2 regions of the Streptomyces sp. CG4 genome follow, and region 1 is predicted to be linked to the other one. Evidence: riboswitches for the same ligand, from Rfam matches in the RefSeq annotation. Region 1 holds a riboswitch; the other holds the start of a gene.
What was found. Region 1 has a riboswitch for glycine ahead of gcvT (glycine cleavage system aminomethyltransferase GcvT). Riboswitches for the same ligand answer to the same signal wherever they lie in the genome.
Positions count from the first base shown of each region.

Region 2: another riboswitch for glycine. It lies ahead of gcvP (aminomethyl-transferring glycine dehydrogenase); the one in region 1 lies ahead of gcvT (glycine cleavage system aminomethyltransferase GcvT).

Region 1 is NZ_CP163525.1:3,066,890-3,074,448, reverse strand. Features, by position in the region: gene glyA (serine hydroxymethyltransferase) at 59-1,327, opposite strand; gene gcvH (glycine cleavage system protein GcvH) at 1,342-1,719, opposite strand; gene gcvT (glycine cleavage system aminomethyltransferase GcvT) at 1,840-2,958, opposite strand; glycine riboswitch at 3,115-3,212, opposite strand; gene AB5L52_RS13815 (AAA family ATPase) at 3,393-4,067, shown strand; gene AB5L52_RS13810 (enhanced serine sensitivity protein SseB) at 4,181-4,972, shown strand; gene AB5L52_RS13805 (enhanced serine sensitivity protein SseB C-terminal domain-containing protein) at 5,105-5,920, shown strand; gene AB5L52_RS13800 (ABC transporter permease) at 6,252-7,259, shown strand; gene AB5L52_RS13795 (ABC transporter substrate-binding protein) at 7,330-7,559, shown strand, end outside.
Region 2 is NZ_CP163525.1:7,897,085-7,904,643, reverse strand. Features, by position in the region: gene gcvP (aminomethyl-transferring glycine dehydrogenase) at 1-2,770, opposite strand, end outside; glycine riboswitch at 2,947-3,041, opposite strand; gene AB5L52_RS36120 (PRC-barrel domain-containing protein) at 3,161-3,535, shown strand; gene AB5L52_RS36115 (DNA polymerase IV) at 3,708-5,420, opposite strand; gene AB5L52_RS36110 (MerR family transcriptional regulator) at 5,547-6,191, opposite strand; gene AB5L52_RS36105 (bifunctional nuclease family protein) at 6,419-6,892, opposite strand; gene AB5L52_RS36100 (MerR family transcriptional regulator) at 6,978-7,559, opposite strand, start outside.

The sequences.
Region 1 (7,559 bases):
TCCGGCACCTTCCGGCGCTCTGCGTCGGGTGCCCCACCGGGGACTTACTTGGCCGGACCTACTTGTTCAGGCCCGGGTACAGCGGGTGCTTGTCGGCGAGCGCCTTCACGCGCGCCTTGAGGGCCTCCGCGTCGTAGGACGGCTTCAGCGCCTCGGCGATCACGTCCGCGACCTCGGCGAAGTCCTCGGCCGTGAAGCCGCGGGTCGCGAGGGCGGGCGTGCCGATCCGCAGGCCCGAGGTGACCATCGGGGGGCGCGGGTCGTTCGGGACCGCGTTGCGGTTGACCGTGATGCCGACCTCGTGGAGGCGGTCCTCGGCCTGCTGGCCGTCCAGCTCGGACGCGCGCAGGTCGACCAGGATCAGGTGCACGTCCGTGCCGCCGGACAGCACGTTCACCCCGGCCTCGCGGGCGTCCGGCGCCGTCAGCCGCTCGGCGAGGATGCGGGCACCCTCCACCGTACGACGCTGGCGCTCCTTGAAGCCCTCCGAGGCCGCGACCTTGAAGGACACCGCCTTCGCCGCGATCACGTGCTCCAGGGGGCCGCCCTGGAAGCCCGGGAAGACCGCCGAGTTCAGCTTCTTCGCGAAGTCCTTGTTGCGGGCGAGGATGATGCCGCCGCGCGGGCCGCCGAGCGTCTTGTGGGTCGTGGAGGTGACCACGTCCGCGAACGGCACCGGGTTGGCGTGCAGGCCGGCCGCGACCAGGCCCGCGAAGTGCGCCATGTCGACCCACAGGTACGCCTCGACCTCGTCGGCGATCCGGCGGAACTCGGCGAAGTCCAGCTCACGGGGGTACGCCGACCAGCCCGCGATGATCACCTTCGGACGGTGCTCCTTGGCGAGCCGCTCCAGCTCGGCCATGTCGACCAGGCCGGTCTCGGCGTCCACGTGGTAGGCGACCACGTTGAACTGCTTGCCGGAGAAGTTCAGCCGCATCCCGTGGGTCAGGTGGCCGCCGTGCGCGAGGTCCAGGCCGAGGATGGTGTCCCCGGGCTGGGCCAGCGCGAACAGGGCCGCCTGGTTGGCGGAGGCCCCGGAGTGCGGCTGGACGTTGGCGTACTCGGCGCCGAACAGCTCCTTGACCCGGTCGATGGCGATCTGCTCGGCGACGTCGACGTGCTCGCAGCCGCCGTAGTAGCGGCGGCCCGGGTAGCCCTCGGCGTACTTGTTGGTGAGGACCGAGCCCTGGGCCTCCATGACCGCGACGGGCGCGAAGTTCTCGGAGGCGATCATCTCCAGCGTGGACTGCTGGCGATGCAGCTCGGCGTCGACCGCGGCGGCGATCTCCGGGTCCAGCTCGTGCAGGGACGTGTTCAGGACAGTCATACGGCTACGACTCCTCAGCCGGCGGAAAAGGCGGTGTACTCGTCGGCGGAGAGCAGCTCGGCCGGCTCCTCCGCGACGCGTACCTTGAACAGCCAGCCGCCCTCGAAGGGGGCGGAGTTCACCAGCGACGGGTCGTTGACGACGTCCTCGTTGACCTCGGTGACCTCACCGGTGACCGGCGAGTACAGGTCGGAGACCGACTTGGTCGATTCCAGTTCGCCGCAGGTCTCGCCCGCGGTCACGGTGGAGCCGGCCTCGGGGAGCTGGACGAAGACGACATCGCCGAGCGCGTTGGCCGCGTGCTCCGTGATGCCGACCGTCGACACGCCGTCCGCGGCGGCCGACAGCCACTCGTGCTCCTTGCTGTAGCGCAGCTGCTGGGGGTTGCTCATGGCCTGAATTCTCCTGTACGCGCGTGTGTGCTGATGAAGGGGGACCGCTGGAAACGCACGCGAGCAGCGGTGATGTGCCCGACGTCACGTCCTGGGGTACGGCTCGGGGCTACGACGGTGTCACTTCTGGCGCTTGTAGAACGGCAGCGCCACGACCTCGTAGGGCTCGTGGCTGCCCCGGATGTCCACGCCGACGCCCGCGGTGCCCGGCGCCGCGTGCGCCGCGTCGACGTAGGCCATGGCGATCGGCTTGCCCAGGGTGGGGGAGGGGGCGCCGGAGGTGACCTCGCCGATCACCGCGCCGCCCGCGACGACGGCGTAGCCGGCGCGCGGGACCCGGCGGCCCTCGGCGATCAGCCCGACGAGCACCCGCGGCGGGTTCTGCCGAGCCTTGGCGGCGGCCTCGGTGAGCGCCTCGCGGCCCACGAAGTCGCCCTCCTTCTCGAACTTCACCACCCGGCCGAGCCCGGCGTCGAAGGGGGTGAGCGAGGTGGTCAGCTCGTGCCCGTACAGCGGCATGCCCGCCTCCAGGCGCAGGGTGTCCCGGCAGGACAGGCCGCACGGGACCAGGCCGACGCCCTCGCCGGCCTCGGTCAGCGCCCGCCACAGCTCCACGGCGTGCTCGGGCTTCACGAACAGCTCGAAGCCGTCCTCGCCGGTGTAGCCGGTGCGGGCGATCAGCGCAGGGACGCCGGCGACCGTGCCGGGCAGACCGGCGTAGTACTTCAGGCCGTCGAGGTCGGCGTCGGTGAGGGCCTTCAGGATGCCGGGCGACTCCGGGCCCTGGACGGCGAGCAGCGCGTACGCGTCCCGGTCGTCGCGCACCTCGGCGTCGAAGCCGGCGGAACGCTCGACGAGGGCGTCCAGCACCACCTGGGCGTTGGAGGCGTTGGCCACGATCATGTACTCGGTCTCGGCGAGGCGGTAGACGATCAGGTCGTCCAGGATGCCGCCGTCGGCCTGGCAGATCATGGTGTAGCGGGCGCGGCCGACGCCGACGGAGGCGATGTTGCCGACCAGGGCGAAGTTCAGAAGGGCGGCGGCCTCGGCGCCGGTGACGGTGATCTCGCCCATGTGGGAGAGGTCGAACAGACCCGCCTTCGTCCGCACCGCGACATGCTCGTCGCGCTCGGAGCCGTAGCGCAGGGGCATGTCCCAGCCGGCGAAGTCGGTCATCGTCGCACCGAGCGAGCGATGCACGGCATCGAGCGCGGTGTGTCGGAGTTCAGTGCTGCTCATCGGACGGTCGTCTCCCAGGACAAACAGGACGGGCGAGGAACGTTCCTCCCCATCTGTCATCGGAACCTGAGAGGTTCGCCAGGACCGCCACGGGGACGATCACGGCTTGCACCTTGGGTGGAGCCACTGACACAGCGGCCCGCTTTTCAGATGTGCCTCGCCCGCGCGGTAACGGGGCCTGAGAGATTCAAGGGAGGGACTTGCTCCTTCGGCGCCCCAGCGAAGGCTGCTGGGGACTCTCCCGCGCGGATTCAAGCGGCCGGTATGCAGTTGGCGGCCACATCATTGCACGCCGTACCCCCGCCAGCCAGAGCCTGGCTTTTGTAACCGACCTGTGGCAGTACGCACACGGAACCGCCGACAGTCGTACATTACCTTCCCTTTACATTAACCGGGCATGGGGATTACCGAGCCGACAGGGGAGGACGATCACGGTGAACAGCACCCCGGCGTACGCCAGCGCCGCCACCACCGGCATCGCGGTGCCCAAGCAGCCCACCGCCCCGGCGCGCGAACGCTGCGCCGGGCGCCCGGCCCCGGTCGTCCGCGACCTGCGCGACCGGGCCGGCCGCAGCCCGCGCGCCCTGCTCTTCGGCCCGCGGGACCTGGTGGTGATCACCGGCCTGCCCGGTGGCGGCAAGTCCACCCTGATGCGGCGCGCGGTCCCCGGCCGCCGCATCGACTCCCAGGACACCCGCGACCGCTTCGCGGCCCGCCTGCCCCTCTTCTTCCCCTACGCGGTCTACCGCCCCCTGGTCCGCCTCGCGCACTACGCCGCCCTGCGCGGCGCCCTGCGCGGCGGGGAGGGCGTGGTCGTCCACGACTGCGGCACCCAGCCCTGGGTGCGCGCCTGGCTCGCCCGCGCGGCCCGCCGCCGCGGCGGCACCCTGCACCTGCTGCTGCTCGACGTCACCCCCGTGACCGCCCGCGAGGGCCAGCGCGAGCGCGGCCGGGGCGTCTCCCGCTACGCCTTCGGCCGCCACCGCCGTACGACCGCCCGGCTGCTCCGCGCGGTCGGCCGGGGCGAGCTGCCCGCGGGCTGCGGCTCGGCGGTACTGCTGGACCGGCCGGCGGCGGACACCCTGCAGCGGATCGCGTTCACGGGCTGAGCCCCGAAGGCCGTGCCCACGAGGCGCGGTCCTGATGCGCGCGATGCGGTCTTGTCACAGCCACCCGCTAGCCTTCATGGTCACAGCAGTGGTTCCCAGCAGGCGGTAGGCAGATGGACTTCCCGGCGGACATTCCCGCGGACTTCCCGGCACAGGCGCACTCCCAGCCGCACAGCGGCTGGCCCGGCAACGAGCTGGAGGAGGTGCTCTCGGCCTCCCTCGGCATACCCACGGCGGCGGGCCGGATCATCGAGGTCCTGGGCCGAAGCCTGCTCTGGGTCCCGCTGCCCAGCGGCGGCGGCCCGGGCAGCGGCCCGCTCGACCTGCCCACGCTCGACATCGACGGCCAGGTGTACGTCCCGGTGTTCAGCTCCGAGGAACAGCTGCGCCGGGCGGTCGGCTCCCACATGTCGTACACCATCGCCCCCGCCGTGGAGTTCGCCCGCGGTCTGCCCGCGCAGGTCGGCATCGCGGTGAACCCCGACGCGATGGTCGGCATCCCGCTGCGGCCCGAGGCGGTGGCCGAGCTGTGCCGGTCCGGCCGCACCCCGCTCGACGGCCCCGCCTCCGGCGGCCGGGTCCGCCTCTTCGAGCCCGACTGGCAGGACGACCCGGTCGACTTCCTCTCCGCCGCGTCCGCCGAGTTCGCCGAGACCGGCGTGGTTCTCACCGCCCGCCGCTGCCTGGCCGCCATCGAGACGGACGACCCGGTCATGTTCATCGGCGTCGAACTCTCCCGGTGGGAGGGCGACCTCCGTGACCTCCCCCTGCAGGCCCTGGGCAGAGCCCTCGGGAAAGTCCCGGTCACGTGGCCGGTCAACCTGGTCCTCCTGGACGTGACCGACGACCCGGTGGCCACCTGGCTCAAGTCGACCGTCCGCCCCTTCTATCAATACGGCCACTGAAGTACCTGAAGGGGCGCGGGGAACTGCGCGAGTACCCCCCACGACCCCGCACCCGCGCACGCACACGAGGCCCCGGGCTACTAGGCGCATAAGCTGTCTCCCAACGCAGGGCACTGACAAGAAGGGCACGAGGTGAGCGCGACCCACAGCGGCAGCGTGACGCACATGCTGCGCCAGGTCACCCCCGGCCGCTACGACGCCTACGAGGCCCTGCTGCGCGCCCTCGCCACCCCCTCCTCCGGTCAGATCTGGATGCTCCTGTGGCACGGCCAGGCCGGCTCCCCGGACGCCCAGTACGGAAACATGGAAGTCGACGGCTTCCACTACGCCCCCTGCGTCACCTCCGCCCAGGAACTCTCGGCCAGCGGCTGGAACCGGTCGTACGAGGTCGTCGACGCGCTCGACGTGGCCCGCACCCTCTACCCCGACCACTACGGCCTCTGGCTCAACCCGCACGCCCCGGGCGGCGGCGTCGGCATCCCCTGGCTGGACCTGCGCCGCATCGCCACCGGCCTGGACCGCCAGCCCGCCGGACCCCTCCGGCTGACCGAACCCGGCATCGAGATCCCGCAGTTCTACGCCCTGCTCGCGCAGAACGCCCACCGCACCCCGGCCCTGCGCGCCCTGCGCCGCGCCTGGGTGCAGCCCGCCCTCGGCGCGCCGTATCTCGCGATCGGCCTGGATGTGTACGACACCTCGCCGGCCGCGGTCGACTCGGTGCGCGCGATGATGCAGCAGTCCGTGGGCGCGGTCCCGGAGGGCCTGCCGGTGTCGACGGTCGCGATGACCGACGACTACGACCCGGTGGTGATTTGGATGCGGGCCAACGCCCGCCCGTTCTACGACCGCGAGGCCCACGCGGCCGCGCCCCAGCCCCAGCTCCAGGCGTCCCCGCAGCAGGCCCCGGCCGCCGGATACGGCTATCCGCCGGTACACGGCAGCTACTGACCGTGGCCGCCGGCCGCATTCACTGACCTGGGCCTGCGGGCCGTAGCGCACCGTTTTGCCGCGACTTGTCCGGGACTCCACCGCGGCTTTTTCGCCCCCGTCTGTCCCTGTCTGTCCCGTCCGTTCGCCGTGACTTCCTGTCCGCATAACAGGAAACGCCAGCTTGCATCACGGTTGCGCATCCATTCCTTGTCAAGGCTGGCGGCTGATCGCGCCAGCGTTGAAGACTCCCCCTTCAAGGGGTTCGCCCCTGTGTACGACGGACTGTTTGATGCCGCTACCAGCGGCAAGTGCGGGCCGGCTACCGCCGGTTGAGAGGGGTCCCAGCCTGATGACGGCACCATTGCACGAGCCGGCCGCGGAAGCCGCCCCGGGCGCGGCGGAAGAAGCCGCGGTCGCGGCCTCCGGCGCGAAGGCCGTCCAGGGCCGGTCCCTGGGCCGGATCGCCTGGGAGCGGCTCAAGCGGGACAAACTCGCCCTGACGGGCGGTGTAGTCGTGCTTCTCCTCATCGTGATCGCGCTGCTCGCGCCGGTGATCACGAACCTCGTCGGCCAGGACCCGGATGTCTACCACCAGGACCTGATCGACCCGCTGTTCAGCACCCCCAAGGGCTCCATGGGCGGCATGAGCGGCGACCACCTGCTCGGTGTGGAGCCGGTCAACGGCCGCGACATCTTCGCCCGCATCCTGTACGGCGCCCGGATCTCGCTGCTCGTCGGCTTCCTGTCCGCCGTGGTCGCCGTCGTCCTCGGCACCGTCCTCGGCATCCTGGCGGGCTTCTTCGGCGGCTGGGTGGACTCGCTCATCAGCCGCGTCATGGACGGCCTGCTCGCCTTCCCGCAGCTGCTGTTCATCATCGCGCTGGTCTCCGTCATGCCCAACCAGATGCTGGGACTCACCGGCACGGGCGTGCGGGTGTTCGTGATGATCCTGGTCATCGGCTTCTTCGGCTGGCCGTACATCGGCCGTGTCGTGCGCGGCCAGACGCTGTCGCTGCGTGAGCGCGAGTACGTCGAGGCGGCCCGCTCGCTCGGCGCCGGACAGCTCTACATCCTCTTCAAGGAACTGCTGCCCAACCTCGTCGCGCCCATCATCGTGTACACGACGATGATGATCCCCACGAACATCCTCACCGAAGCGGCGCTCAGCTTCCTGGGTGTGGGCGTCAAGCCGCCCACGTCCTCCTGGGGGCAGATGCTCTCGAGTGCGATCGACTACTACGACTCGGATCCCATGTACATGGTGATCCCTGGCGTGGCGATCTTCATCACGGTTCTTGCCTTCAACCTCTTCGGCGACGGCGTGCGGGACGCGCTCGACCCGAAGGGCTCCCGCTGAAGTGCCGTACCCCAAGCGTCCCGTGAGTTCTTCCACGGGGTCTCTCATCAAATTCGGAGGATCCGAGATCGTGACTACCCAACGCACCTCAGGGCGGCGCAAGCAGGCCCTTGCCGCTGCCGCAGTGGTCGCCGGGCTGCTGACCACGGCGGCGTGCGGCGGAGGCAATGGCGGCTCGAAGGACGGAGCAGCCGGCTTCGACGCGGCGAACAACAAGGTGGCCCAGGCCGACCAGGCCAAGAAGGGCGGCACCCTGAAGTTCGTGAGCACGCAGGACGCCGACTCGTGGGACACCACGCG
Region 2 (7,559 bases), 4.8 Mb from region 1:
GGAAGACGGCCTCCTCGCGGCTGTAGGCGTGCGCCCACTCGCCGCCGAGCGCGGCCGCGGTGTGCGGGGCGTTCCGCAGCGGGTTGTCCTCCGCCGGCCAGGCGCCGGAGCCGACCTTCTCGATCTCCGTGCGAATGGCGATCATCGCATCGCAGAAACGGTCCAGCTCGGTGATGTCCTCCGACTCGGTCGGCTCGATCATCAGCGTGCCGGCCACCGGGAAGGACATGGTCGGCGCGTGGAAGCCGTAGTCGATCAGGCGCTTGGCCACGTCGTCCACGCTCACGCCGGTCGCCTTGGTCAGCGGGCGCAGGTCGATGATGCACTCGTGCGCGACCAGGTTGCCGGGACCGGTGTAGAGCACCGGGTAGTGCGGCTCCAGGCGCTTGGCGATGTAGTTCGCCGAGAGCACGGCCACCTGCGTGGCGCGCTTGAGGCCCTCACCGCCCATCAGCCGGACGTACGCCCAGGAGATCGGCAGAATGCCCGCGGAGCCCCAAGGCGCGGCCGAGATCGGTCCGACGCCGGTCTCCGGGCCCGCGGCGGGCTGCATCGGGTGGTTCGGCAGGTACGGCGCCAGGTGCGCGCGCACGCCGACCGGGCCGACGCCCGGACCGCCGCCGCCGTGCGGAATGCAGAACGTCTTGTGCAGGTTCAGGTGCGAGACGTCACCGCCGAAGTGACCCGGCTTGGCGAGACCGACCAGGGCGTTGAGGTTGGCGCCGTCGACGTACACCTGGCCGCCCGCCTCGTGGACCTGGGCGCAGATGTCGGCGACGTGCTCCTCGAAGACGCCGTGCGTCGACGGGTAGGTGATCATCAGCACCGCCAGCTCGTCGCGGTACTGCTCGATCTTGGCACGGAGGTCCTCGACGTCGATCTCGCCGTCCTCGGCGGTCTTGACGACGACGACCTTCATGCCGGCCATCACGGCGCTGGCCGCGTTGGTGCCGTGCGCGGAGGACGGGATGAGGCACACGGTGCGCTGCTCGTCGCCGTTCGCCCGGTGGTAGCCGCGTACGGCCAGCAGACCGGCCAGCTCGCCCTGGGAGCCGGCGTTCGGCTGCAGGGAGACCTTGTCGTAGCCGGTGACCTCGGCGAGACGTTCCTCCAGCTCACGGATGAGCGTGAGGTAGCCCTGCGCCTGCTCGGCCGGGGCGAAGGGGTGCAGCTGGCCGAACTCGGGCCAGGTGACCGGCTCCATCTCCGTGGTCGCGTTGAGCTTCATCGTGCAGGAGCCCAGCGGGATCATGCCGCGGTCGAGCGCGTAGTCGCGGTCGGCCAGCTTGCGCAGGTAGCGCAGCATCGCGGTCTCGGAGCGGTGCTGCTGGAAGACCGGGTGGGTGAGGTAGACGTCGGTGCGCAGCAGCGCCTCGGGGAGGGTGTCCTCGGCACTCGCGTCCAGCGCCCCGATGTCGCCTTTGACGCCGAAGGCGGACCAGACGGTGGCCAGCTGGGCCCGCGTGGTGGTCTCGTCGCAGGCCAGGGAGACGTGGTCGGCGTCGACCAGGTGGAGGTTGACCCCGTTCTGCCGTGCGGCGGCGACCACCTCGGCGGCCTTTCCGGGGACGCGCGCGGTAACGGTGTCGAAGAAGGAGCCGTGGACGATCTCGACGCCGCCGGCCTTGAGCCCCTCGGCGAGGATGGTGGCGTACCGATGGGTCCGCCGGGCGATGGTCTTGAGCCCCTCCGCCCCGTGGTAGACGGCGTACATTCCGGCCATCACGGCGAGCAGCACCTGCGCGGTGCAGATGTTGCTGGTCGCCTTCTCCCGGCGGATGTGCTGCTCACGGGTCTGCAGTGCGAGCCGGTAGGCCTTGTGCCCGTCGGCGTCGACGGAGACGCCCACGAGCCGGCCCGGCAGGCTGCGCGCGAACTTCTCCTGTACGGCCATGTAGCCGGCGTGCGGACCGCCGAAGCCCATCGGCACACCGAAGCGCTGGGTGGTGCCGACGGCGATGTCCGCGCCCAGCTCGCCCGGCGAGGTCAGCAGGGTCAGCGCGAGCAGGTCGGCGGCGACGGTGACCAGGGCGCCCAGCTCATGCGCCTGGTCGATGACCGGCTTGATGTCCCGTACGGCACCGGAGGCGCCCGGGTACTGGATCAGCACGCCGTTGATCTCGCGCGCGGCGATGTCGGCCGGGATGCCCTCGCTGAGGTCGGCGACGACGACCTCGACACCGGTCGGCTCGGCGCGGGTCTGGATCACGGCGACGGTCTGCGGCAAGGCGTCCGCGTCGACCAGGAAGAGGCCCTTCTTGTTCTTGCCCATGCGCCGGGACAGCGCCATCGCCTCGGCGGCGGCCGTTCCCTCGTCGAGCAGGGAGGCGCCGGAGGTGGGCAGACCGGTGAGGTCGGCGACCACGGTCTGGAAGTTCAGCAGGGCCTCGAGCCGCCCCTGGGAGATCTCCGGCTGGTACGGCGTGTAGGCCGTGTACCAGGCCGGGTTCTCCATGACGTTGCGCAGGATGACGGGCGGCGTGAACGTCCCGTAGTACCCGAGCCCTATCATCGAGCCGAGGACCTGGTTGCGCTCGGCGAGCGAGCGCAACTCGGCGAGCACCTCGGCCTCGGTACGGGCGCCCGGCAGGTCGAGGGCGTCGGCGTTCTTGATCACATCCGGGACCGCCGCGGCGGTCAGCTCGTCCAGCGAGCCGTAACCGACCTGCGCGAGCATCTTGGCCCGCGCCTCCTGGTCGGGCCCGATGTGACGCTGCTCGAAGGGGATGCCCGCTTCGAGCTCCGAGAGCGGAATGCGATGGGCGGTCATTGCGGAGGCCTCCTGGTCTGACGCGACCTTCGAGGGGCACCACGGCGCGGGTACCCCGACGGCCTCCCCCTCTGTCATCTCAACCTGAGAGCTTCACCGGGCACCCGAAAGGGTCCCGGCTTTCACCGTCGGTGAGGGCGGGAGCCGTCGACACCCGCCCTGCTTTCCAGAGTGACCTCGTCCGTGCGGTACGTGAGCCTGAGAGATTCCGGGGAGGAGTTGCTCCTTCGGCGCCTCCGAGGTGGTCGGAGGACTCTCCCGCACGGGGTCAGCAGCCGCTGTCAGCCTACCAGCGGGGTCAACGCCCGAGCCCTCGAGTGGCCGCCTCCTTGAATGTGCTCTTTTGTAGTGCTTACGAATGAGTTGCGAACCAGTGGAGGGAGAAGGACCGTGCAGACCGACATCGATCCTCGCAACCTGATCGGCCGCAAGGCGTTCGACCGCACTGGCACCAAGATCGGCACCATCGACGAGATCTATCTCGACGACGCGACCGGCGTACCCGAGTGGGCGGCCATACGCACCGGCCTGTTCAGCCGGGACGCGTTCGTCCCCCTGGAGCCGAGCGAACTGCTCAAGGACGGCACCCTCCACGTCCCCTTCGACCGCGCCCTGATCAAGGACGCCCCCGACTTCGGCGTGGGCCGCCACCTCTCCCCCGAACAGGAACTCCAGCTCTACCACCACTACGGCCTGGATGCGGCGCCACCCCCTTCCCTCCAAGACCACGACTTCGGCAAATTGGCAGGCTCGGAGGAGACGTGAGCTTGGTGCGGGCTTTTGGCCCGGGGCTTGAGCTTCGTCCGGGGCTCGGGCTTCGTCCGGGGCTCGGGCTTCCGCTGAGGCCAGCACTTCGCCCGACGCCCGAGCCGCGACCAGGGCCCCAGCTCCGTCCAAAGCCCGCATTTCATCCGACACCCGAGCCTCGGCCGGGGGCTCAAGCTTCGTCCGAGGCCTGCACTTCGTCCAAGACCCCAGCTTCTGCTGAGGCATGCACTTCGACCGGGGCCCGAGCTCCCTCCGCGGCTCGCACTTCGACCGACGCCCCAGCTTCCGCTGAGGCCGGCACATCGACCGGGGACTGGGCCGCGACCGGGGCCCTGGCTTTGCCCGAGGCCCGAGCATGTGCCAGGACCCGAGGCTCGACCGAGGCCTGTGCTTCGAGCGGGGCCGGCACCTCGTCCGAGGTCTGCTCCTGGTTCTCACGGTCCCCCCGCTCACCTCCGCCCCCACTCCCACCCCCGCCCTCTCCCGGGGTCCGGGGCGGAGCCCCGTGTCGGTCGCTGTTGGACTGACCGAGACGGGTGGGCGGGTGGGCAAGGTCCGCCACCAACGGCAACGGATCAGCCGACTCCAGCGCAGGATCACCCACAAAAAACGTCCGCACCCGCCCCGGAGGGGACTGCGGAGTCTCGAACCGCACCGTCACCCGCCCCAGCCCACTCCCCTGCACCCACCCATGCCCGTACTCGGTATGCCGCACATCCTGCCCGGCCCGCCAGTGCCGCTCGACCGGCTCCGCCCGCTCCTCGACGGCCTCAACGGCGCCCTTCTCCGGCTCCTCCGCCGGAGGCAACGGCACCGCCTGCGCGAACAGATCCTCCTGCGTGTAGTCCGCGAGCCCGGAGACCCCCACACCCAGCAGCCGTACCCCACCCGTGGTGTCCACGGAATCCAGCAGCCGTGCGGCCGCCTCCCGTACCACCGCCGGATCGTCCGTGGGCCCTCTGAGCGTCTCGGACCGGGTCAGGGTCGAGAAGTCGTACCGACGCACCTTCAGCACGATCGTCCGCCCCGACAGCCCCGCCCCGCGCAACCGCCCCACACACCGGTCGGCGAGGCGCTGCACCTCCAGCCCGATCCGCAGCCGGTCATGGATGTCCACGTCATAGGTGTCCTCGACCGACACCGACTTCGCCTCGCGCTCGGCCACCACGGGCCGCTCGTCGTGGGCCAGCGCCATGGCGTACAGCCCGTGCCCGTGCGCCTTGCCGAGCAGCCGTACCAGCTCGTCCTCGCCCGCCTCGGCCAGCTCCTCGACCGTGGTGATCCCGGCTCTGCGCAGATGGTCCCCGGTGGCCGGCCCGACCCCGGGCAGGGTCCGCACCGGCATCGGCCCCAGCAGCGCCCGCTCGGAGCCCGGCTCGATGATTCGCAGACCGTCCGGCTTGGCCTGCTCGGAGGCGATCTTGGCGAGCATCTTGGAGGCGGCGAGCCCCACCGAGCCGGTGAGCCCGGTGACCGCCCGGATGTCCGCGCGCAGCTTGATCCCGGCCAGTCGCGCCGACTCCTCGTCCCAGGCCGTCCCGCCGACCTCCAGGTCCACGAAGGCCTCGTCCAGGCTGAGCGGCTCCACCAGCGGCGACAGCTCCCGCAGCATCGCCATCACCTGCTCGCTGATCGCCCGGTACAGGGTGAAGCGCGGCACCAGATACGCAGCATTCGGTGCCAGCCGGCGCGCCTGGGCCATGGGCATCGCCGAGTGGACCCCGAAGGTCCGTGCCTCGTACGACGCGGTGGCCACCACCCCGCGCGGTCCGAGGCCGCCCACCACGACCGCCTTCCCGCGCAGGCTCGGCTTGGATGCCTGCTCCACCGAGGCGTAGAAGGCATCCATGTCGAGATGCAGGATCGTGGGCGCGTTTCTCACATCTCCGATGCTGCACCACGGCACTGACAATGCCCCGACCGTGCCGGCCTCCGTGTCACACGGCCGTAGCGATGTCGGACCACGGTACGGACCGCAGTACGGCTGTCGGACGGCCGTACCCCGGCGTCAGACCGCCCGGTTGCGGCGCCGCGCCAGCTCGTCCGCGGGATTGTGCCCGACGAGGGTCTCACCGGTGTCGATGCGCTCGCCGTGCAGCTGGGAGAGCGCGCTTTCCACGTCCCGCCACACCACGCCGACGGCGATCCCGAAGATGCCCTGACCGCCCTGGAGCAGGGCGTGCACCTCGTCCGGCGAGGTGCACTCATAGACCGTCGCACCATCGCTCATCAGCGTCATCCGCTCCAGGTCACGGAAACCGCGTTCCCGAAGGTGCTGCACGGCCGAGCGGATGTTCTGGAGCGACACGCCCGTGTCCAGGAACCGCTTGACGATCTTCAGGACGACGACGTCCCGGAAGCTGTACAGACGCTGCGTGCCCGACCCGTACGCGGGCCGTACGCTCGGCTCGACGAGGCCGGTACGGGCCCAGTAGTCGAGCTGTCGATAGGTGATGCCGGCGGCCGCGCAGGCCGTGGGCCCGCGATAGCCGATCTGTTCCGACGCCATGGACGCCGCCCCTCCGCCGTTCGGCACCATCGTCGGCCGTTGCGGAGCGTGATCCACCGCGCTGCTGTGAACCGGGTACGGACCGCTCTCCCCGAAACCGCGCACGGGAGCACCCCCAGCCGTACCGTCGCCGCTGGTTCTCACGCCGACCTCCGTCCTTGACCTGCCTTCACGACGGTAGGCAGTCACCAGGGGTGCGTCAACGATCGCCACACTCGGCACGCCGAGTGATAATCACCCTAGGAGTGGTTTCCCGTGTCCCACCGCGGGGAAAGGCTAGCCGAATGCTCTCGCGGGAGACCGCAGGACGCCCTCAATGGCCGCTGGCAATTGCCTGGGCGCGAGGCGTCGACGGGCACCGGCGCACGCGCTCACTGGCTGCTCGTGCCGAAGTCCTCGGGCGAGATCTGGTCGAGGAACTCGCGGAACTTCTCCACCTCGTCCTCCTGCTCGTCCGGAATGGCGATGCCGGCGTCGTCCAGCACCGTGTCACTGCCGTAGATCGGCGTTCCGGTGCGCAGGGCCAGCGCTATGGCATCGGAGGGACGGGCACTGACCTCGACGCCGCTGGCGAAAACCAGCTCCGCGTAGAAGACGCCTTCGCGCAGATCCGTGATGCGTACCTCGGTCAGCTCCTGGCCGACGGCCTCCAGCACGTCCTTGAACAGGTCGTGGGTCAGCGGCCTGGCCGGGGCCATGCCCTGCTGGGCGAACGCGATCGCCGTCGCCTCCCCCGGCCCGATCCAGATGGGGAGGTAACGGTCGCCTCCCACTTCGCGCAGGAGCACGATCGGTTGGTTGGAGGGCATTTCGACCCGGACACCTACGACATCGAGCTCGTTCACACAGCAACCCTAGGCCGTGCCCGGGATGTTTGGGTAGTCGGGCCGGGAACAGGTGCCCGATCCGGCCGCCGGCCGGCCCTGGCGTTCACGGCAGCCGTACCCCGAGGGCGGTCTGGACCAGTGCAGCGTGCAGCTTCACCGTGAGCACCGCCAGTTCCTTCGCACGGGCCTCGGCATGGGCCCTGGTCTGCGGGTTGCGGTGGCGCTTCAGCGGGGCCACCACCTGGTCCACCAGTCCCGCCTCGCGGTCGGCGGCCGCCTTCATCACCCGGAGGTGGCGTGGCTCGATACCGAACCGGCCCAATTCGGCCACCAGTGAGGCCACGGTCACCGCCTCGGCGTCGTACACCCCGTCCTCCAGGGGCGCGATCAGCCCGTACGACTCCCACTCCTTCAGCTCGCCCTCGCCGATGTCCGCGGCCGCCAGCAGCTCGGCGCGGCCCACCCGGGCCACCGTAGGCGCCCGCAGCGACTCCGAAGCGTCCTCCCCGGTGCGCTGACGCCCCACGACGGGCAGCTGGACGGCCTCGCCCTTCTCCATGGCGTCCAGATGCTCGCGGATCACCTTGAGCGGCAGATAGTGGTCCCGTTGCATCCTCAGCACATGAGCCAGCCGCTCGACATCCCCGGCGCTGAACTTGCGGTACCCCGAAGGGGTCCGCTGCGG